3 regions of the Mesorhizobium sp. M0983 genome follow, and region 1 is predicted to be linked to each of the others. Evidence: predicted binding sites of a transcription regulator. Region 1 holds the regulator's gene; each other region holds the start of a gene.
What was found. The regulator PhoB, encoded in region 1, activates phosphate uptake and scavenging genes when phosphate is short. The targets are predictions, from matches to a motif close to TGTCATNNANCTGTCAT.

Region 1 (7,228 bases):
GTGACCCGGCGCGTGGTCATTCCCTATACCCGCATCGGTATCATGGGCGGCGTCATGCTTGGCCTCGGCCGCGCGCTCGGCGAAACCATGGCGGTGACCTTCGTCATTGGCAACGCTCACCGCATCAGCGCCTCTCTGTTCGCGCCGGGCACGACGATCTCGGCGACCATCGCCAATGAATTCACCGAGGCCGACGGCGATCTCTACACCTCCTCTCTGGTTTCGCTCGGCCTGATCCTGTTCGTCATCACTTTCCTGATCCTTGCCGCCGCCCGCTATATGCTGATGCGGATCGACGCCCGTACGGGAGCCTGACCGATGTCGACATCCTCATCGCTCCACAGCCGCCGCAAAGCCAGGAATTCGGTGATGATGGCGCTTTGCGTCGTCGCCGCCGGCATCGGGCTTGCCTGGCTGGCGCTCATTCTCGGTGCACTGGTCTATAAGGGCACAGCCGGGCTTTCGTTCGCGGTCTTCACCGAGATGACGCCACCGCCAGGCGAGGCCGGCGGCCTGCTCAATGCAATCGCGGGCAGCCTGCTGATGACGATCATCGCCGTTGTCGTCGGCACGCCGATCGGCGTGCTGGCGGGAACCTACATGGCCGAATATGGGCGTTTCTCGCGCATCACCACCGTCGTGCGCTTCATCAACGACATCCTGTTGTCGGCGCCCTCGATCATCATCGGCTTGTTCGTCTATGAGTTGATGGTGCGGCCAATGGGGCATTTCTCGGCCATAGCCGGCGCCGTTGCGCTTGCCATCCTGGTCATTCCGGTGGTCGTGCGCACCACTGAAGACATGCTCAACCTGGTGCCGAACGCGTTGCGTGAAGCCGGTGCCGCGATCGGCGCGCCGCGTTGGGTGGTGATCCGTTCGGTCGCCTACCGCGCCGCATTGTCCGGCATCGTCACCGGCATATTGCTGGCGATAGCACGCATTTCCGGCGAGACGGCGCCGCTGCTCTTCACCGCGCTCAACAACCAGTTCTGGAGCAGCAATATCAACGCGCCGATGGCCAGCCTGCCGGTGACCATCTTCCAGTTCGCTCTCAGCCCTTACGAGGAATGGCAGCAACTGGCGTGGACCGGCGCACTCATAATCACCCTGACGGTTCTGGGCTTGAGCATCCTCGCCCGCAGCCTTACCGGACGCAGAGAGGACAGATGACACAGATGTTGTCCCCGGACATGACGATGACCGAAACGGTCGCCGAGAAGACGAAGATCGAGGTCAAGAACCTCAACTTCTACTACGGCCAGAGCAAGGCGTTGAAGGACATCACCTTGTCGCTGCCCGAGCGCAGCGTCACTGCCTTCATCGGCCCTTCGGGCTGCGGGAAATCGACGCTGCTGCGTGTGTTCAACCGCATCTACGAACTCTACCCGAAGCAGACAGCCGAGGGCCAGGTGCTGCTCGACGGCAAGAACATTCTCGACCGCTCGCAGGATCTCAATCTCCTGAGGACCAAGATCGGCATGGTGTTCCAGAAGCCGACGCCGTTCCCTATGTCGATCTACGAGAACATCGCCTTCGGGGTCAGGCTCTATGAGAATCTCGGCAAGTCCGAAATGGACGGCCGCGTCGAACAAGCGTTGAAGCGGGCCGCGCTGTGGGGCGAGGTCAAGGACAAGCTCAACGCCAGCGGCTTGAGCCTGTCAGGCGGCCAGCAGCAGCGGCTTTGCATTGCCCGCACCGTGGCGGTGAAGCCGGAAGTCATTCTGCTCGATGAGCCGGCTTCGGCACTCGACCCGCTGTCGACCGCCAAGATCGAGGAGCTGATAGACGAGTTGCAAGCCGATTACACGATCGTCATCGTCACCCACAACATGCAGCAGGCGGCGCGCGTGTCGCGCCAGACCGCCTTCATGTATCTGGGTGAACTGGTCGAGTTCGACCGGACCGAGAAGATCTTTACGTCGCCCCGCGAGAAGCGCACGCAGGATTACATCACCGGCCGCTTCGGCTGAGCCGTTCCGATCATGCATATAAGGACAGGACCATGGGCGAACACACAGTCGCTTCTTTCGACGAGGATCTCGAGCAGATCAGCAAGCTGATCCGCGACATGGCCGACCTCGCCGGTTCGATGGTCGGCGGGGCGACCAAGGCCCTGTTGAATTCTGACAACGTGCTGGCGCAACGCGTCGTTTCCGACGATGCCATCATGGATGCGCGTCAACGCGAACTGGACGACCGCGCCATCACCCTGATCGCCAAGCGCCAGCCGATGGCCCACGATCTGCGCCATGTCGTCGGGGCGATCCGCATGGCCGGCGATCTCGAACGCATCGGCGACCTTGCCAAGAATATCGCCAAGCGTGTGAGTGCGGTCGGCCTTAGCGTCACACCGCGCGACCTATCGCATTCCATCGATGCGATGGCGCAGCTGGTGCTCATCCAGGTGCAGGGCGTCATCGAGGAGTATGCTGCAGGCGATGCGGCCGCGTTGGCCAAGCTACGCGCCGCCGACGAGCGCATCGACGTCAAATATACGTCGGTGTTCCGCGAACTGTTGACCTACATGATGGAAGACCCGCGCAACATCACCGCTTGCACGCATCTGCTGTTCTGCGCCAAGAATCTGGAGCGGATCGGCGACCATGTCACCAACATCGCCGAAAATGCGTATTATGTGCTGACCGGCGAGCAATTGCCGGTCAATCGTCCGAAGCAAGACGAAACGACAATGTCCGCACCGGCGACATGATGGGGGTGCCCAGCCGATGATCGCACCACGCATAATGGTGGTGGAGGACGAGGAGCCGTTGGGTGTGCTGCTCCGCTACAATCTCGAATCCGAAGGCTACCAGGTCGAGGTGGTGACACGCGGCGACGAAGCCGAGATCCGTTTGCAGGAGAATGTGCCCGATCTTCTGGTGCTCGACTGGATGATACCAGCGGTTTCCGGCATCGAGCTCTGCCGCCGGTTGCGGGTGCGCCCCGAAACCGAACGGCTGCCGATCATCATGCTGACCGCGCGCGGCGAGGAGAGCGACCGGGTACGCGGTCTTTCGACCGGCGCCGACGACTATCTGGTCAAACCGTTTTCGACACCGGAATTCATGGCCAGGGTCAAGGCGCTGCTGCGCCGCGCCAAGCCGGAAGTGCTGTCCAGCGTGCTGAAGGTCGGCGACATCGTGCTCGATCGCGAATCGCACAGGGTGTATCGCAAGAAGACCGAGATCCGGCTCGGGCCGACCGAATTCCGGCTGCTCGAATTCATGATGCGGCATCCGGGCCGCGTCTTCTCGCGCAGCCAGTTACTCGATAATGTCTGGGGCGAGACGATCTATATCGACGAACGCACCGTCGACGTGCATGTCGGGCGGCTGCGCAAAGCCGTCAACAACGGCCGCATGCCTGATGTCATCCGCACCATCCGCGGTGCCGGCTACGCGATCAGGGAAGATTGACCCGCCCAGTCAGGCTACGTTCTTTCTGACGCCGGGCCTCATTTGCGCGCCCGGCGCGAAAATCTGCTGGTCGACGAAGCTTAACGCCCGCATTGCACAGCCTTCGCGGATCAGCGGCAATTCGTTCGGCTCGGTATCGAAGGAGATCGAGCCCGAATGCTGGCCGCCGGCGGTCTGGGCGATGGCCTTCCGCAAGGCCGGCTCGATCAGATCAAAGGCGGCGGCACTGGCGCCGACCATTGCGACCGGTGCCGGATCGATCAGCGCGAACAGCGAGCCGAGACCGAAACCCAGCGCTTCGCCGGCCTTGCGGTAGGCTTCGCGTTCCGGCCCGTCCTTCTCGCGCGCCCGAACCGCCAGCGCGCGCATGTCGGCGTCGCTGACGTCGGCGACCGGTTGGCTGTCTTCGCTCATCTGCGTGGCGTTGCGCCAGATGGCGTAATTGCCGGCATAGGCCTCGATGCAGCCGCGCCGCCCGCAACGGCAGAGCGCGCCGCCCGGACGATGGATCATGTGGCCAAACTCGCCGCCCGAGGAATGCGTGCCGGTGAACAGCTCGCCCTTCAACACCAGCCCCATGCCGATGCCGTGCGAAAGCAGGATGGCGATGAAGTCGTCGCGATAGCGATCCGGATCGCGCCAGCGCAAAGCCACCGCCATCATATTGCAGTCGTTCTCCACCGTGGCCGGGATGCCGAATTCATCTTCCAGCATGTCGGCAAAGGCGATGTCCGTCTGCGGCGTGATCGGCGACCACAGCATGGCGCGTGCAGGGGAGTCGGTAATTCCCTGAATCGCCAGGGCGATGCGGGCGACACTGCGGACGTCAAGATCTGGATCGTCCAGCCGGCGCCGGACGATGGCCATGCATTCGCGGATCAGTTCGTCGCGCGGCATGGTCAGCGTGTCCAGCCGGCGCTGTTCCTCGGCGACCACCTGCCCCGCATAGTCGATGATGGCGGCCGACAGGAAATTCAGCGACAACACCACGGTCAGCACCGCCGCCGCTTCCGGATTGAGGGCGAGGCCGACCTGCGGACGACCGCGTTTCAACGAAACGGGTTCGCTTGCCTTGCTCTCGGCGAGGATGCCTTCCCGTATCAGGTCGGAGGAGATCGCCGATATGGTCGAATGGCTGAGGCCGGTGGTTGCGGCGATCTCCGTACGCGATGGCTGGCCGGCCCGGCGCACGGCCGAGATCACCATCGCCCGGTTGCGCCGGCGCAAATCGTCATGGCGGATTCCGACCGACATCGTTTTGCTTTCCTCCCGGTTTGCCGCGGCCGCTCATGAACCGGAAGCCGTCGGTAATGCCGACAAATAGTGTCAGATGAGGCAAATAGTGTCAGATGCAGGTGGCGCTGTCATCGTTTATTCCGAAGCTCGAAAAACTCGCAGCAACATCAAAATCCATCAGAATCGATGTTGACAGCAGCGGGAGATCGGGCCAGTATTTTTTCGAGGCTCGAAAAAATTAGCGCCTCTAAGCTGGCCTTTGGGGCCAATTGGTCACGCCGTACGCGGCGCAGGGAGGATATGATGAAGAAATTCACGACCGCCATTCTGGCGGGTGTCGCCATGACGCTGGCGCTTGCGTCGGTGGCGCAGGCTAAGGACAAGGTCATCGGCGTTTCCTGGTCGAACTTCCAGGAAGAGCGCTGGAAGACCGACGAAGCCGCAATGAAGGCGGCCATCGAGGCCGCAGGCGACAAGTATATTTCCGCCGACGCACAGTCCAACCCCGGCAAGCAGCTCACCGACGTCGAGAGCCTGATCTCGCAGGGCGCCAACGCACTGATCATCCTGGCGCAGGACGCCTCGGCGATAGGGCCGGCCGTGCAGAAGGCGCTGGACGAAGGTATTCCGGTTGTCGGCTACGACCGGCTGATCGAGAACAAGGACGTCTTTTACCTGACCTTCGACAACAAGGAAGTCGGCCGCATGCAGGCCCGCGACGTGTTCAAGGTGAAGCCGGAAGGCAACTATGTCTTCATCAAGGGCTCGGGCGCCGATCCGAATGCCGATTTCCTTTTTGCCGGTTCGATGGAAGTGCTGAAGGACGCCATCGACAGCGGCAAGATCAGGAATGTCGGCGAGGCCTATACCGACGGCTGGCTGCCGGCCAACGCCCAGAAGAACATGGAACAGTTCCTGACCGCGAACGACAACAAGGTCGATGCGGTGGTCGCCGCTAACGACGGCACTGCCGGCGGCGTCGTCGCCGCACTGACGGCGCAAGGGTTGGCTGGATCGGTTCCGGTCTCGGGCCAGGACGGCGACCACGCCGCGCTGAATCGCATCGCGCTCGGCACACAGACGGTCTCGGTGTGGAAGGACGCGCGCGAGCTCGGCAAGAACGCCGCCGAGATCGCCTCACAATTGGCCGACGGCAAGCAGATGACCGACATTGCCGGCGTGAAGGATTTCACCACGCCCGGCGGCAACACCGTAAAGTCCCTGTTCCTGACCCCGGTCGCCATCACCAAGGACAACCTCAACGTCGTCATCGACGCCGGCTGGATCAAGAAAGAAGAGGTCTGCGCGGGCGTGGCGGCGGGCGCTGTTCCGGTCTGCAACTGATCCGAGTTTCCGAGAAGTCCGAACGCCGCGGCCGCTTGCCGCGGCGTTTTTTCAAGAAAGAATTGTTTTTCCGCTTCCGGCGGATAACTTCTAGGCTGCTTCCGGCATCCGCGGCAGACGGCAACCCGGCGGGAGAAACATCATGACCGACACGACTTCCAACACGCCGGTCGACAGCTCGACGGCAGACCGGGCGCGGGAATCGGAGCTCGGCGTCGTTGCCCGATTTCTCAAGGCAACCGAACTCGACACGCGCATGCTCGGCATGGTCGGCGCGCTGCTGGTCATCTGGGTCGGGATCCACATACTGTCGGGCGGGCTCTTCCTGACGCCGCGCAATCTCTGGAACCTTTCGGTGCAGACCTCGTCGGTGGCGATCATGGTGACCGGCATGGTGCTGGTCATCGTGATGCGCAACATCGATCTTTCCGTCGGCTCCGTGGAAGGCGTGATCGGCATGGTGATGGGCGTGGCGCAGGCCGAATTCCTCGTCCGCATCATGGGATTTCAGCTTGGCAGCCCCTGGCTGTGGGTCATCGCACTGGCCGCCGGCCTGGTGCTCGGCCTGGCTATCGGAGCGTTTCAGGGTTTCATCATCGCCTATCTCCAGGTTCCTGCCTTTATCGTGACGCTCGGCGGATTGCTGGTCTGGCGCGGCATGGCGTGGCTGATCACCAGCGGGCGCACCGTTGCGCCGCTGGACAGGACCTTCCAGCTGATGGGCGGCGGACCACGGGGCTCGATCGGCGCCACCTGGAGCTGGATCGTCGGTGTCCTCGCCTGCGCGGCCGTTGCCTTCATGCTCTTCAACGGCCGCTCGCAGCGCAAGCGCTTCAACTTTCCGCTGCGCCCTGTCTGGGCGGAAAGCTTGCTCGGCGTGATAGCCTGCGCCGCCATCCTCGGCGCCGTGTGGATCGCCAATTCCTATCCTTGGCCGGTCGGCATCGTACGCCAATATGCCCAGCAGAACGGCATCACCGTTCCCGAGGGCGGGTTGTTCATCGCCCACGGCATCGCCATACCTGTGCTGATGGCCGTGGCCGCGGGCATCGTCATGACCTTCATCACCAGACGCACCCGTTTCGGCCGCTATGTCTTTGCCATAGGCGGCAATCCGGAAGCGGCCGAACTCGCCGGCATCAACACACGCTGGGTCACCATGAAGGTGTTCATGATCATGGGCGTGCTGGCCGCGATCAGTGCGGCGATCGCATCGGCGCGCCTCAACGCGT
Region 2 (7,228 bases), on a different contig from region 1:
CATCAGGCCTTCGCGCAAGGTGGCAACCTCGCCAGGCGATATCGGCCGTCGATTGTTCCTTTCGCCGCCACTGGCGCGGACGACGCGGAAAGCCTGCGGGCGCTCGAAAAGCTTGTCTCCCCGGGCGAGAGTGTGATCCTGCTTCAAGCGGACGCCATTGCTCTGCCCACGGGGCTTTCCGCGACTTCGACCGCGGCCGGGGTTCAGATGATTGCCGAGCAGCCATTGCAGATCGTGTCCGACGGGCGCGTGCAACGTCTGACGCGAGACGACGCCGCTGAGATGCTGGCTCTGGCGTTGGTCACCAAGCCTGGCCCATTCACGCTCGAAGCCTTGAGCCTGGGCGATTTTTGGGGTGTGAAAATCGAGGGCAGACTTGCAGCAATGGCCGGCGAGCGCATGAAGCAACCTGGCTATACCGAACTCAGCGGAGTGTGCTCACATCCGAAATTTCGCGGCGGTGGCCTGGGCAAGCTGTTGTCCATATTCGTGGCAAACCGGATAGTGGCGCGCGACGAAATTCCCTATCTCCACGCTTATGCCAGCAACGCCACGGCCATTAGACTTTACGAGTCCATTGGCTTCAGGTTGCGAAGCACAATGAATGTGGCCGTGGTTCAGCGCACCGAATGATTCGTCGGCGCATAATGCGTAGCATGGATGCATCCCGCATCGGGAAAGGAAGGATTTCGTATCGCCGAAATCCTTCCTTGAGACTGCAAGACCTTGCTGCGTGTCAGACCGCGATCTTGCCACCACCTTGCCTGGTGATGGCAACGACCGCCGGCCGCACCGGCATGTCCGGCTTGAAGTCGGGCCAGCGGGTCGACAAATCCTCATAGTAGGACGGACGGCCGAAAGCCTCCCAGTCCTCGCCACCGTCGCCTGGATGCTGGACGGCAACGAAAGCGGTCTGGTCGTCCGGCGCAAACAGGGGACCACACATTTCGGCGCCGATCGGCACGCGGAAGAACAGTTTTGAGGTCGCCCGCGCCGGCCCTTCCGTATCGACCGCCCACAGACCGTCGGTGCGGCCAGTGGCCTTCGGACCCTGACCGTCGGTGGCGACCCAGAGGCGGCCGGTCGAATCAACCGCGCAATTGTCCGGCATGCCGAACCAGCCATTGGCCGTGGTTGCGGTCGAGAAGGTGGCGCCGACTGCCGCAACCGAGGGATCACCGCATTTCAAGAGCACCTCCCACTTGCCCTTGGTGGCGGCAAAATCGCCGCCGTCCTCGACGATCTCGATGATGTGGCCAAAGGCATTTTCGGCACGCGGGTTGGCGGCGTCGACCTGATCGGCCTTGCGCTTCGAATTGTTGGTCAGCATGACATAGACCTTGCCGTTGGCGGCATTGGGCTGGATGTCTTCAGGGCGGTCCATCTTGGTGGCGCCGAGCAGGTCGGCGGCGCGGCGCGTCTCGATCAGCACGTCGGCCTGGCTGGCAAAGCCGTTCTCCGCCGTCAGCGGCCCTTGGCCGAAGACGATCGGCAGCCATTCGACCGAACCGTCGTCGGCAAACTTGGCGACATGCAAGGTGCCGTCGTCGAGCAAATCCATATTGGCGGCGCGGTCGTCCGGATTGAACTTGCCTGTGGTGACGAACTTATAGACATAGTCGAAGCGCTCGTCGTCGCCGAGGTAAAAGACGACACGGCCATCCTTGGCGACGATCGATTCGGCGCCCTCATGCTTGAAGCGGCCCATTGCGGTGCGCTTCTTCGGCACCGAAGTCGGATCCTGGACGTCGACCTCGACGATCCAGCCAAAGCGGTTCGGCTCGTTCGGCTCCTTGCCGATGTCGAAACGGTCGTAATGCGCTGTCCATTCATAAGCACCTTCGGGAATGCCGAGGCGCTTGTAATTGGCCGCTTCCTTGTGGCCTTGCGGCAGCTCGCCCGAGAAATAGCCGTGGATGTTCTCCTCGGCCATGACATAAGTGCCCCACGGCGTGACGCCGCCGGCGCAGTTGTTGACGGTGCCGACAACTTTCGTGCCGCTCGGGTCGGCGCTGGTCTTGACTCGGTCATGGCCGGCGACGGGGCCGGACAGCGCGATCTCGGTGTTGGAGGTGATGCGGCGGTTGAGCTTGCCGTCGCGAACGACCTGCCATTTGCCGGCTTCCTTGCGGATCTCGACAATGGTGCCGCCATGCGCGGTCATCTCGACGTCGACTTGTTCCTTGCTGAGAGGCGCCTGCTTGGCTTTGCCATCGACGATGGTGACGAGGCCCGGAAACATCAGGTGCGGATTGGTGTATTCGTGGTTGACCACCAGCAGGCCGTGCTCGGCCGAGCCGTCGATCGGGATATAACCGACATAGTCATTGTTGTAGCCGAATTGTCTGGCCTGGGCTTCCGCCGACTGCTTTGTCGGATCGAATTCCGGCGAATCGGCGAACAGCGGATCGCCCCAGCGCAGCAGCACGTCGGCGTCATAGCCGGGTGCGACGTGATGCTTGTCGTCGATGCCGGCCTCGAGCTCGTCGAAAGCGAAGGCGGAGCCTTCGGCGGCGCGGGCGTTGTCGGCGGTGATCAGCGCCAGCGGGCTGACGGTAGCGGCTATGGCCGAGACGGCAAGCGAGCCCTTGAGGAAGCCGCGGCGCGAGAACCGCGCGGCGATGATCTCACCCATGGTGCGGTTGTCGCTGGGATTGGCTCCTGGCCCATCGTTTTCCTCGAGCAGGCTGGTGCGGAAATGAGCGTCAGGGGTGCGATGTTCGGTCATAGGGCCTGCCTCTGGCTGGATGGATTGCTGGAGCGTTTTGCCTGGCCAATCCGGTATCGCCGGCAGGTCACAGTTTGATGACATGCCGGCTAATTGCCATCTGCGATTTCGTGCCCAACATCAGCCCCGCTTGACCGCGACCGGCGCTTCGGAAACAAGAGCTGCGGCAGGCGCGCAAGGACCGCATCGGGAGGAGCAAAAAGTGAGTTTCTGGGGACTTGGGCAGCTCTGCATTTCGACAGTGATCTTCCTGCTTGCGGCGACGGCGGCGAAGCAATGGGGACTGGCGCCGAGCTTTGGCAAGATCGTGCTGACGTTGGCGCTCTATTCGCTCGGCAATCTGATCATGCTGAGGCTGATCCGTGAATTCGGCATGTCGGTGTCGTTCAGCCTGTCAGCGGTGATCCAGCTGGTGTCGGTGAATGTGGTGGCGCTGGTCTTCTTCGGCGAGCGCGTCAATGCCTTGCAGGCGACCGGCATCGTGCTTGCCATCGCAGCTGTGGCGCTGATCACGCTCGGACCCTATCTGCAAAGGCTGTAACTGCGATCGGGCCGATGAAGAAGACCGCAAGCAGACTGCGCAACTGGCTGGAGTTCCCGGTTCTGCTGGCCGGGCTGATCATTGCCGGCGGGCTGTGGGGGTTCGAGGAGCTAATGGAGATGGCGCGGGCCACTACGCCGCATGCCTTCGATACCGAAATCCTGCTTGCCTTCCGCAAGGCCGGCCAACCCGACAATCCGATCGGACCGGCGTGGCTGGAAGGAGCGATGCGCGACATCACCAGCCTCGGCAGCGCCAGCGTGTTGGTGCTGATCACGGCAGCAATGATCGTCTATCTGCTCCTCATCCGCAGGCCAGGCGCGGCGCTTCTCATGTTCATCGCGGTAGCGGGCGGCCAGGTCCTGTCAAGCGTGCTCAAGTTCGATATAGATCGGCCGCGCCCCGATCTGGTCTCGCATCTCGCCGACGTGGCATCACTTTCGTTTCCGAGCGGCCACGCCATGCTGTCGGCGGTGACATATTTGACGCTGGGCAGCATGGCGGCGCGGTTTTTGCCCGGGCGGACAACGAAGATCTATGTGCTCGGTCTGGCGGTGCTGACGACGGTGGTGGTCGGCATCAGCCGCATCTATCTCGGCGTCCACTGGCCCTCCGACGTATTGGCCGGCTGGTGCGCCGGCTTTGCCTGGGCGATGCTGTGCTGGCTTGCGGCCCGGTTCCTGCAGCGATGGCTCGGGCGGGCCGGCGGCACCTGACTCATGTCAGTCGATTTGCGGTCAAATCAGCCTGTTGATCAGGCCATGACCGCAGCCTGCCAGCAGGAAAACCATCGACAGCAAGGCTGTCGAGGTCGCCAACGCATTGAATATCTTCACCTGCTCATCCTTTTTGAGTCGTTGCCTGTGAAATCGGGATCGCAATGGATGTCCCGCCAAACGATGCCGAAATTGTAGCATGCTAGCGCATCGGCTGGCAAAGAGTGCTGCATGTTTCACATATGCAAGATGATGCTTGAACCATCATAATGAAGGTATTACACGTGATATCGCAGACTCAGACGGGGGTTATGGCCGATGATCACTGCCGCGCAGATGCGTGCCGCGAGGGCGCTGGCCGGCATCGATCAGAAGACGCTCGCCGAGCGCGCCGGGGTTTCGCTTCCAACCATTCAGCGCATGGAAGCGAGCGACGGCGTGGTCCGGGGCGTGGTCGATACGCTGATGAAGGTCATCCAGGCCCTTGAAGAGGCCGGGGTCGAGCTGATCGGCGACAACCAGGCGAGCGAGCGTGGCGGCAGGGGCGTTCGCCTCAAGCCTGTCACGCCGCAGAACCCGCAAGGCTGACGGTACTGCCGCATCGCCGAAAATCGAAATCGATTTTCGGATAGTCCAATGCGCGGTTCAAAAGTGTTGGAGCGTACCTGTGCGTCGATTTGGACGCACGCCGCTCCAAGTCGCGACGGCGACCGCCGACAGTCCTGCCGACGATCCCGCCGCCTCCTTGGTTTCATGGGGAAGGCACTCGATGGATCAGACCCGGCGGGCAGTGCATCAACCGGCACGGCCGACATTTTCCGAACTGTTCACGCCGAAGCTGGTGACGGTGCTGCGCGAGGGCTATACGCTCGCGCACTTCAAGGCGGATGCCATCGCCGGGCTGACTGTCGCCATCGTGGCGCTGCCGCTGTCGATGGCAATTGCCATTGCTTCAGGCGTGACGCCGGAGCGCGGGCTCTACACCTCGATCATTGGCGGCTTCCTGGTCTCGGCGCTTGGCGGCAGCCGTTTCCAGATCGGCGGCCCGGCCGGCGCCTTCATTGTGCTGGTGGCTGCGACGGTGGCGCGAGTTGGCGTCGACGGCTTGCTGCTGGCGACGATGATGGCCGGCCTGTTCCTGCTTGCCATCGGCTATCTCGGGCTTGGCACCTACATCAAGTTCATCCCCTATCCGGTGACCGTCGGCTTCACCGCCGGCATCGCCGTCATCATCTTCTCCGGCCAGATCGTCGAACTCTTCGGGCTGAAGCTCGCCGGCAAGGAACCGGGGCCGCTGGTGCCCAAGCTGATGGCCATCGGCGAGGCGGCCGGAACGATCAACCTCGCCGCAACCGCGGTGGCGGCACTGACCATCATCACCATTGCGCTGTTGAAGCGGTTTCGGCCGAAGTGGCCGGCCATGCTGATTGCCATCGGGCTGGCATCACTCGTCGTGGCATTGCTCGCCATGCCGGCCGAAACGATCGGCACGCGCTTCGGCGGCATCCCGCGCAGCCTGCAATGGCCGGCCTTCCCGCCGCTCAGCCTCGACAGGATAATCGACGTGCTGCCGGACGCCATCGCCTTTGCGCTGCTCGGGGCGATCGAATCGCTGCTGTCGGCCGTCGTCGCTGACGGCATGACCGGAAGGCGGCATCGCTCCAATTGCGAGTTGGTGGCGCAGGGCTTCGCCAATATCGCCTCCGCCTTGTTCGGCGGTATCTGCACCACCGGCACCATTGCACGCACCGCGACCAATGTACGGGCCGGCGCGCATGGACCGGTCTCAGGCATGATGCACTCGGCCATCCTGCTTGCCCTGATGCTGGTGGCGGCACCGCTGGCCAGCTATATCCCGCTTGCGGCACTTGCCGGCGTGCTGGCGGTGGTGTGCTGGAACATGTTCGAGAAACAGGCCTTCGCCACCTTGCTGCGCGCCTCGCGCGGCGATGCGCTGGTACTGCTGGCGACGTTCCTGATCGTCATCTTCCGCGACCTGACCGAAGGCATCGTCGTCGGTTTTGCGCTGGGCTCGATGCTGTTCATCGACCGCATGGCCAAGAGCATCGCGGTGGAGGCGGACCATCAATCCTTGGTCCAGGAAGACGTTGCCGACCGCGCCAGCGCTTATGATTCCAGCGAGGCGAGCGATGCCGATACCGTCGTCTACCGGATATCGGGCGCCTTTTTCTTCGGCGCCGCCTCGACCGTCGGCACGGTGCTGGACCGCATCGCCGACCAGCGCAGGAACTTCATCCTCGACTGTTCGGCGGTGCCGTTCTTCGATTCGACGGCGGCCAATGTTATTGAGGGCGCGGCCCACAAGGCCAAGCGCGCCGGCGTTCGCTTCATTATCTCAGGCGCTTCACCGCAGACACGCCGCATGCTGATCAACCACGGCGTCAAGCGGCCGCTGGTGACTTATGCCGCCTCGATCACGGATGCGCGGGCGCAGCTGAAGAAAGCCGCGCCCGCCGCCTGAGCCGATGGCTGGCTTAGTCGAGGCCTAATGCCGCGATCTCTCCGTCGTTCATCAGCGGCACGAAGATTGTCGACTTGCCGTCGGTGCCGATGTCGGCGCTGCCCGGCTTGAACGTCGCAACCGCTTGCGGCGTGCCGCCGGCTTTGTAGCTGTAGAGCGTGCCGGTCATATACGCGGTGGCGTAAACGCTGCCGCCGATGGCGACGACGCCATCGAGGTTAGCGAACTTTTCTGCGCCGGGCAGTGACGCAATTGCCTTGGTGGCGAGATCGACCGAGAGCAGGCCGCCCGGCTCCGCGGTGCTGAAATCGGGCTTGATGCCCTTGCCCCACGAAGCGACGATCAGCCGGCCGCCATCGGCGAAGATGCCATTCGGCGAAGCAAGCGCCGCATCCCTAACGAACAGTTCGGGCCGGTCGCCGTCGATGCGATAGATCGTATCGGCAAGCATATCAGTGACGTAGACCTTGCCGGACGCGTCGGCGGTCACGTCGTTGAGGAAGACCGCGTTCGGCACGTCGATCGTCGATGTTAGCTTGCCGCTTGCGAGATCGACGACGCGCACATGGGTGAGGTCGGCGACGTAGAGTTTGCCGTCGGCAATCGCCATGCCCTTGGGCGCGTCCATGCCGTCGGTCCAATGTTGCGTAACCATCTTGCCGTCCACAGACAGGACCGACAGGTATCCATTGCCGTCGGCGTCGCCGGGATTGCCAACGATATTGGAGATGATGATGCGTTTGCCGGCGGCATCGAACAGC
Region 3 (7,228 bases), on a different contig from region 1:
CCTCGCGGAACGGCAGGCCGAGCGTGCGTACCAGCCAGTCGGCGAGGTCGGTCGCAGTCGAATAGCCGGCGCCGGCCGCCTTTTTCATCGCGGCAGTGTTCACCGTCATGTCGCGCACCATGCCGGTCATCGCCGCCAGCATCAGGTCGAGCGTCTCTGCCGCGTCGAAGACGGATTCCTTGTCTTCCTGCATGTCCTTGCCATAGGTCAGCGGCATGCCCTTCATTACCGTCAGCAGGCCGACCAGATGGCCGGTGACACGGCCGGTCTTGCCGCGCACCAGTTCGGCGGCGTCGGGGTTCTTCTTCTGCGGCATGATCGACGAACCCGTCGAGAAGCTATCCGACAGCCTGACGAAACCGAATTGCGGGGTCGACCAGATGATGATCTCTTCGGCCAGCCGCGACAGATGTGTCGCGCAGATCGCCGCCAGCCCCAAGAATTCCAGCGCGAAATCGCGGTCCGAAACGCTGTCGAGCGAATTGCGCATCGGTTCGCGAAAACCAAGCGCCGTTGCCGTCTGGTGCCGGTCGATCGGAAAGCTGGTGCCGGCAAGGGCGGCCGCACCGAGCGGGCTTTCGTCCATCCGTTCGATCGCATCGCGGACGCGCGACAGGTCGCGCGCAAACATCTCGACATAGGCCATGCAGTGGTGGCCGAAGGTCACCGGCTGCGCCGCTTGCATGTGGGTGAAGCCCGGCATCACCGTTGCCGCATGCTCCTCGGCCCGGGCGAGGAACGCTGTGATCAGGCCTTTCAGCGCCTCGGCGACACGAAAGCACTCGTCTTTGACCCAGAGCCTGAGGTCGACCGCCACCTGGTCGTTGCGCGAGCGGGCAGTGTGCAGGCGGCCGGCGGCAGGGCCGATCAAATCGGCGAGGCGGGCCTCGACATTCATGTGGATGTCTTCCAGCCTGGTCGAGAACTCGAATGTGCCGGCCCCGATCTCTGCCAGGATCGTGTTCAGCCCGTGACTGATTTTTTCTTGATCGGCCGCCGAAATAATGCCCGTTTGCGCCAGCATCTCGCTATGGGCGATCGAGCCGCGAATGTCCTGGGCATAGAGTTTGCGGTCGAACGAGATCGACGCGTTGATCGCTTCCATGATTGCGGCCGGACCCGAGGCAAAACGTCCGCCCCACATCTGGTTGCTGGCCTTCTTGTCGCTCATCGCTATAACCCGTGCTCCGGAGCAGTTTTTGAAAAATGGCAGACGGCAATAGATTTTTCCCGGCTTTGCGTCTCATCCTCGCCGCTTTGGTTGCGGGCGTGCTGGCCGGCGCGGTCGCGGTATATGTCAGGGAAAGCGGTTCTGGCAACAACGCGCCCGCGCAAGTGGCCGCCGGCGGCGGCAAGGACGACGTCGCCTGCGCCGCCAAGACCGACCATGCCAAGAAGATCGCCGCGGCCGCTACCGGTCAAGTCGCCGCGCTTTTGCCGGCGGATCCGCCGCAATCGCTGAAAAGCCTCGCCTTCAACGGCCCCGACGGCAAGCCGACGACGATCGCCGATCATGCCGGCAAGACGGTGCTGCTCAATCTGTGGGCAACATGGTGCGCACCTTGCCGCGCCGAAATGCCGGCGCTCGATGCACTGCAGAAGGAGATGGGCAGCGACGCGTTTCAGGTTGTTGCAGTCAACGTCGATGCCGGCGACGATACCAAGCCGAAGAAGTTCCTCGAGGACACCGGCGTCAAGGCGCTCGGCTATTATCGCGATGCCACCATGGCACTGTTCAACGACGTCAAGACGCGCGGCCTGGCGCTCGGTCTGCCGGTCACCATGCTGATCGATGGGCAAGGCTGCCTGATCGCCCATATGAACGGCCCGGCCGAATGGTCGGGGCCGGATGCCAAGCGTCTGGTCGAGGCAGCGCTTCAGCCGGGATAGGCTCAGACCGTGCGCAGGCGCGGCTTGAGCACGGCGATGCTTGCGCCGCGCCGGCTGGCGGTGCGGACTGCCGGAGCCGTGACGCCCGTCAACTCGCCGAATGTCTCGATCGGAGCCGGTTTGCCGAGGTAATAGCCTTGCCCGATCTCGCAAGCCTCGGCGTCAAGGAACTGCAATTCGCCCGGCGTCTCGATGCCCTCCGCCAGGACCGGCAGGCCGAGACCGCGTCCAAGCCCCAGCACGGCGCGGACGATCGCCGCGAACTGGCCGTTCTTGTCGACCGATTTGATGAACGACCCGTCGATCTTGATCTTGTCGAAGGGAAAGGCGCTAAGGTTGGACAGCGAAGAATAGCCGGTGCCAAAATCGTCCATCGCCACATGCACGCCAAGCGCCTTGACCTGCCTCAAGGTTGCCAATGCGCGGGGCATGTCCTTCACTAGGGCCGTTTCGGTGATCTCCAGTTCGAGCCTGCCGGGTGCGAGGCCGGATCTCGACAGTGCGTCGTGCACCTTGCGGCTGAAGTTCGGATTGTGAAGCTGCACGGCGGAGACGTTGACGGCGACCATCAGCGGATTTGTCCAGCGAACAGCATCGTTACAAGCCGTCGTCAGCACCCAGTCGCCGATCTGCGCGATGGCGCCACTGTCCTCGGCCACGGGGATGAAAACGGCCGGGGAAATGTCGCCCCGCTCCGGATGCTGCCAACGGACCAGGGCTTCGAAGCCGATCATCTTGCCGCTGCGGATTTCCTTCTGCGGCTGGTAGACGAGGTGGAACTCCTTGCGGGCGATCGCCTGGCGCAGTTCATGCTCCATCACGCGCTTGTCGCGGGCCGCGGTGCCCATGGCTATCTCGAAAAAACGATACGTGTCCCTGCCCTCGGTCTTGGCGCGATGGAGTGCCGTATCGGCATGGCCGATCAGGCCGGCCTGATCTTCGGCATCCAGCGGAAAGAAGGCGATGCCGATGCTGGCCGAAACAAGGCCGGAGCCGACTGAAACCCTGTTTTCCTCCCGGATCGCCGCCAGCAAGTCCTCGGCTATGCGGCCTGCGGCCAGGGGGTCGGGGAGGTTCGGAGCTAAGACGGCAAACTCGTCGCCGCCGAGACGCGCGAGCATCTGTCCGTGGCGCGGAATGCCGGAAATGCAGTGCGCCAGCTTCTGCAGCATGGCGTCACCGGCGCTGTGGCCGTAGAGGTCGTTGACTTGCTTGAATCGGTCGAGGTCAAGCAGCAGGAGCGCCAGATATCCATCCTTGCTGCCACGCTCCATCGAAGCGATTTCTGCTTCGAGCCGGGAAGAAAAGCTCCGCCGATTGGCAAGCCCGGTAAGTGGATCGAAATGCGCGAGACGGAGGATCTCTTCTTCCGCCTTCTTGCGCTCACGGATGTCGCGAACGGCAAGCACCGTATGAGGCCTGCCGCAGTAGGCGATCTTCCTGGCGATCAGCTCGACAGGAATTCTCGTGCCGTCGCTGCCCCTCAATTTCGTTTCTTGTGCCTGTTCGCCGAAGCCGGATACATCGGCTGCGCTCTGTCCATCGAACAGCTCGCCGAGTTGCATCGTGTTCAGGGTGGCTGTCGCCGTGCCCGTCAGTTTCGCCATGCTGTCATTGGCGCTGACTATGCGTGTGCCATCGCAAACGATCAGCCCTTCGACCGCGGCATTGGCGAGATCGTGCATGCGATCGGCCTCGAGCCTCTGCCGGCGAAAGCGCAGGTCGATCCACAGCGCGGCGCCTGACAGCACAAGGATTACCAGGCTGGCGACCGCTGCGGCAAAGGCCTGGGAAATGGGCTCGATGGAATGTTCGGATATTTCAATCGAGGAATCCGGAATGATCGACACCGCGCCCATCGCGATGAAATGCAAGCTGCAAATCGCCAGCGTCAAAAGCGCGGCGCCACCAAGTGTTGCGAGCGCGGACGGGCGGCGCAAGACGACAAGGAGCGCCATTGCCGCGAGCGTCCCGCCGGCCAGAAGCGATATCGCGACAAGGAGCAGGTTCCATACGATCCGGCCCTCGACCTCGAACGCCGCCATGCCGATGTAGTGCATCGTCGCGATGGCACCACCGAGAATGGCACCGCCGACGAGGAAATGGTCGATGCCGCGGCGCAAGGTGGCAACCCACATCCCAAGCGCGGTCAGGATGACGGCGGCGGCAAGCGAAAAGGCGGATAATCCCGGATTGTATGCGTTTGGTATTCCCGGCGTAAACGCAGTCATGGCGATGAAATGCGTCGCCCATATGCCGAACCCGGTCGAAGTTGCGGCGATCATTAGCCAGACAAGCCGGTTTCGGTTGGTCGATCGGCCGACGTGCTTAAGGAGATTTACTGCAGAGAAGCAAGAAATGCCGCAGACGAGGGCGGCAAGTGCGACCAGTCTCAGGTCGTGCTGACTTACAATACAATTATAGACCGTCAGCATCCTGGGTTCACTCGGTCTGCCAAATAACAGGGGAGGTGTGACTGATTAGCTCTTGGAGATTTTAACGAATGGTTAACCCGCGGGCCATGAGGCGGGCCTTTTCGGGGGAAAACCGATGCGCTCCGCCGAGAAGGCGGTGATGTAGTTCCTGGCGACGCTTTCGGTAGCGAGCGCACTTTAGCCGGAAGCGATGTTCATTGACCCGCAACAAAACCGTTGTCCGATTGTCATCAGCGCCACATATTGGCTTTGCGAGAGTGCCCCTTTCGCCAATGACAAACGGGAGATGAAACATGAAGTTCTTCGGCTTCGCGGCCGGTGTTGCCGCCACCTTGACCCTGCTTTCCACCACCTCCGCCTTCGCCGTCACGCAGATCAGCTGGTGGCACGCCATGACCGGCGCCAACGCCGAGGTCGTCGCCAAGATCTCCAAGGATTTCAACGCCAGCCAGAGCGACTATGAGCTCGTTCCGGTGTTCAAGGGCACCTATCCGGAGACGCTGAATGCCGGCATCGCCGCTTTCCGCGCCGGCCAGGCGCCCGATATCCTCCAGGTGTTCGACGTCGGCACCGGCGTGATGATGGCGGCCGAGGGTGCGATCAAGCCGGCGGCCGATGTGCTGACCAGTGCCGGGATGACCTTTGACAAGAGCCAGTATCTGCCCGGCATCGTCGGCTATTATTCGAAGCCGGACGGCACCATGCTGTCGTTCCCTTACAACTCCTCGTCGCCGATCCTCTACTACAACAAGGACATTTTCCAGAAGGCGGGCCTCGACGTGAACAGCCCGCCCCAGACCTGGAACGAGGTGTGGGAAGCTGCCAGGAAGATCAAGACGAGCGGCGCCGCCCCTTGCGGCTATACCTCGACCTGGCTGACCTGGATCCATCTGGAGAATTTCGCGGCGTGGAATGACGTGCCTTGGGCCACTCAGCAGAACGGCCTGGCCGGCGGCGATGTCGAACTCAAGATCAATGCGCCGATTTTCGTCAACCACTTCCAGGCACTCGCGGACCTAGCCAAGGACGGCACGTTCAAGTATGGCGGGCGCACCTCCGAAGCCAAGCAGATATTCCTCGCCGGCGAATGCGGCATCTTCACCGAATCGTCGGGCGGCCTCGGCGATATCGTCAAGTCCGGCATGAACTATGGCATCGGCCAGCTTCCCTACGATAGCGACGCCAAGGGCGCACCACAGAACACCACGCCGGGCGGTGCCAGCCTGTGGGTGTTCGGCAACAAGTCGGACGAGGAATATAAGGGTGTTGCCGCCTTCTTTGCCTATCTGTCCAAGACCGATGTGCAGGAATATCTGCACCAGAAGTCGGGATACCTGCCTGTGACGCTCGCCGCGTATGAGGCGACCAAGAAATCAGGCTTCTATGACAAAAACCCCGGCCGCGAGACACCCATCCTGCAGATGACGGGCAAGGCGCCGACCGACAACTCGAAGGGCGTGCGCCTGCCGAATCTGCCGCAGGTGCGTGATATTCAGAATGAGGAGTTGGAGAAGCTGCTGGCCGGCCAGCAAACCGCCCAGCAGGCGCTCGACAATGCGGTCACACGCGGCAACGCCGCGATCAAGGAAGCGCTGGAGAACTGACGAGATTATCTCGGTTAAAGCGCGTCGCGTTTGAATGGCCACATGCGACGCGCTTTAAGCTCTTGTTCTTATGCATGTCGTTATCTCAAAACCGCTGCGCACTTTTGGGCGACATGCATTAGTCGGTTGGAATATCGCCCACGCGAGCTCGCGTGGGCGATACCTGGATAGCGAGGGAAATCAGCCTGTCTCCACGCGTCGTATTTCCCAACAAGATCCTGCCGTACCTGCTGGTGGCGCCACAACTCGCCATCACCCTGGTTTTCTTCTACTGGCCGGCCGGTCAGGCGCTTTACCAGTCGATGCTCAGGCAAGACCCGTTCGGGCTGAAGAGCAGGTTTGTCTGGTTTGCCAATTTCCGGAAGGTGCTGGCCGATCCGGCCTACCTCAACTCGATCAAGGTCACCGTGGTGTTCTCGCTTGCGACCGCGATCGTTGCCATGGTTGTGGCCCTGCTGCTCGCGGTCATGGCCGAGAAGGCCGTGCGCGGCAAAGGCCTCTACCGCACACTGTTGATATGGCCTTATGCCGTCGCGCCGGCGATTGCCGGCATGCTGTGGCTTTTCTTGTTCAATCCTTCGATCGGCTCGTTGGCCTATTTGCTGAGAAGCCTCGGCATCGCATGGGACCCGCTGCTCAACGGCACCCACGCCATGATCCTGCTGGTGTCGGCGGCTGCCTGGAAGCAGATCAGTTACAATTTCCTGTTCTTCGTCGCCGGCCTGCAGGCGGTGCCGAAAACGCTGATCGAGGCGGCGGCCATGGATGGCGCCGGCGAGACCAAGCGCTTCTGGACCATCGTCTTCCCGCTGCTTGCGCCGACAACCTTTTTCCTGCTGGTCGTCAACACCGTCTATGCCCTGTTCGACACGTTCGGCATCGTTCATGCCGTCACCGGCGGCGGCCCGGGCAAGACGACCGAGACGCTGGTCTACAAGGTCTACAATGACGGCTTCGTCAATCTGATCCTGGGTGACTCGGCGGCGCAGTCGGTCATCCTGATGGCCATCGTCATCGCGCTCACAGCCATCCAGTTCCGCTATGTGGAACGCAAAGTCCATTACGGCTGAGGGCAGCGATGATCGGCCAATCTCCGCTCCGCACCGTCATCGCCCATGCCGTGCTTATCCTTGGCATATTGATCGTGGCTTTTCCGATCTACTACACCTTCGTTGCCTCGACGCACACGCTGCAAACGATCCTCAGGCCGCCGCTGCCGCTGTTGCCCGGCGACCAGCTATGGAACAATTACAGCGAGGCGCTGTTCGGCGGCATCGGTCGTATCGGCGGTGTCAGCGT

Region 2: NKH71_RS24190 (PhoX family protein) is a predicted target of PhoB. The motif match lies at 2,795-2,811, and genes of this name have one in related genera.
Region 3: ugpB (sn-glycerol-3-phosphate ABC transporter substrate-binding protein UgpB) is a predicted target of PhoB. The motif match lies at 4,540-4,556, and genes of this name have one in related genera.

Annotation. Positions count from the first base shown of each region.
Region 1 covers NZ_JAMYNH010000003.1:70,865-78,092, reverse strand. Annotated here, with positions in the region: gene pstC (phosphate ABC transporter permease subunit PstC) at 1-315, shown strand, start outside; gene pstA (phosphate ABC transporter permease PstA) at 319-1,170, shown strand; gene pstB (phosphate ABC transporter ATP-binding protein PstB) at 1,167-1,970, shown strand; gene phoU (phosphate signaling complex protein PhoU) at 2,003-2,710, shown strand; gene phoB (phosphate regulon transcriptional regulator PhoB) at 2,727-3,416, shown strand; gene NKH71_RS06810 (ROK family protein) at 3,426-4,670, opposite strand; gene xylF (D-xylose ABC transporter substrate-binding protein) at 4,956-5,996, shown strand; gene NKH71_RS06800 (sugar ABC transporter permease) at 6,139-7,228, shown strand, end outside.
Region 2 covers NZ_JAMYNH010000015.1:115,609-122,836, reverse strand. Annotated here, with positions in the region: gene NKH71_RS24195 (GNAT family N-acetyltransferase) at 1-633, shown strand, start outside; gene NKH71_RS24190 (PhoX family protein) at 737-2,728, opposite strand; gene NKH71_RS24185 (hypothetical protein) at 2,931-3,269, shown strand; gene NKH71_RS24180 (phosphatase PAP2 family protein) at 3,284-3,985, shown strand; gene NKH71_RS24175 (helix-turn-helix domain-containing protein) at 4,304-4,573, shown strand; gene NKH71_RS24170 (SulP family inorganic anion transporter) at 4,755-6,467, shown strand; gene NKH71_RS24165 (SMP-30/gluconolactonase/LRE family protein) at 6,481-7,228, opposite strand, start outside.
Region 3 covers NZ_JAMYNH010000017.1:48,173-55,400, reverse strand. Annotated here, with positions in the region: gene argH (argininosuccinate lyase) at 1-1,171, opposite strand, end outside; gene tlpA (thiol:disulfide interchange protein TlpA) at 1,207-1,890, shown strand; gene NKH71_RS25140 (bifunctional diguanylate cyclase/phosphodiesterase) at 1,893-4,325, opposite strand; gene ugpB (sn-glycerol-3-phosphate ABC transporter substrate-binding protein UgpB) at 4,619-5,929, shown strand; gene ugpA (sn-glycerol-3-phosphate ABC transporter permease UgpA) at 6,115-6,999, shown strand; gene ugpE (sn-glycerol-3-phosphate ABC transporter permease UgpE) at 7,008-7,228, shown strand, end outside.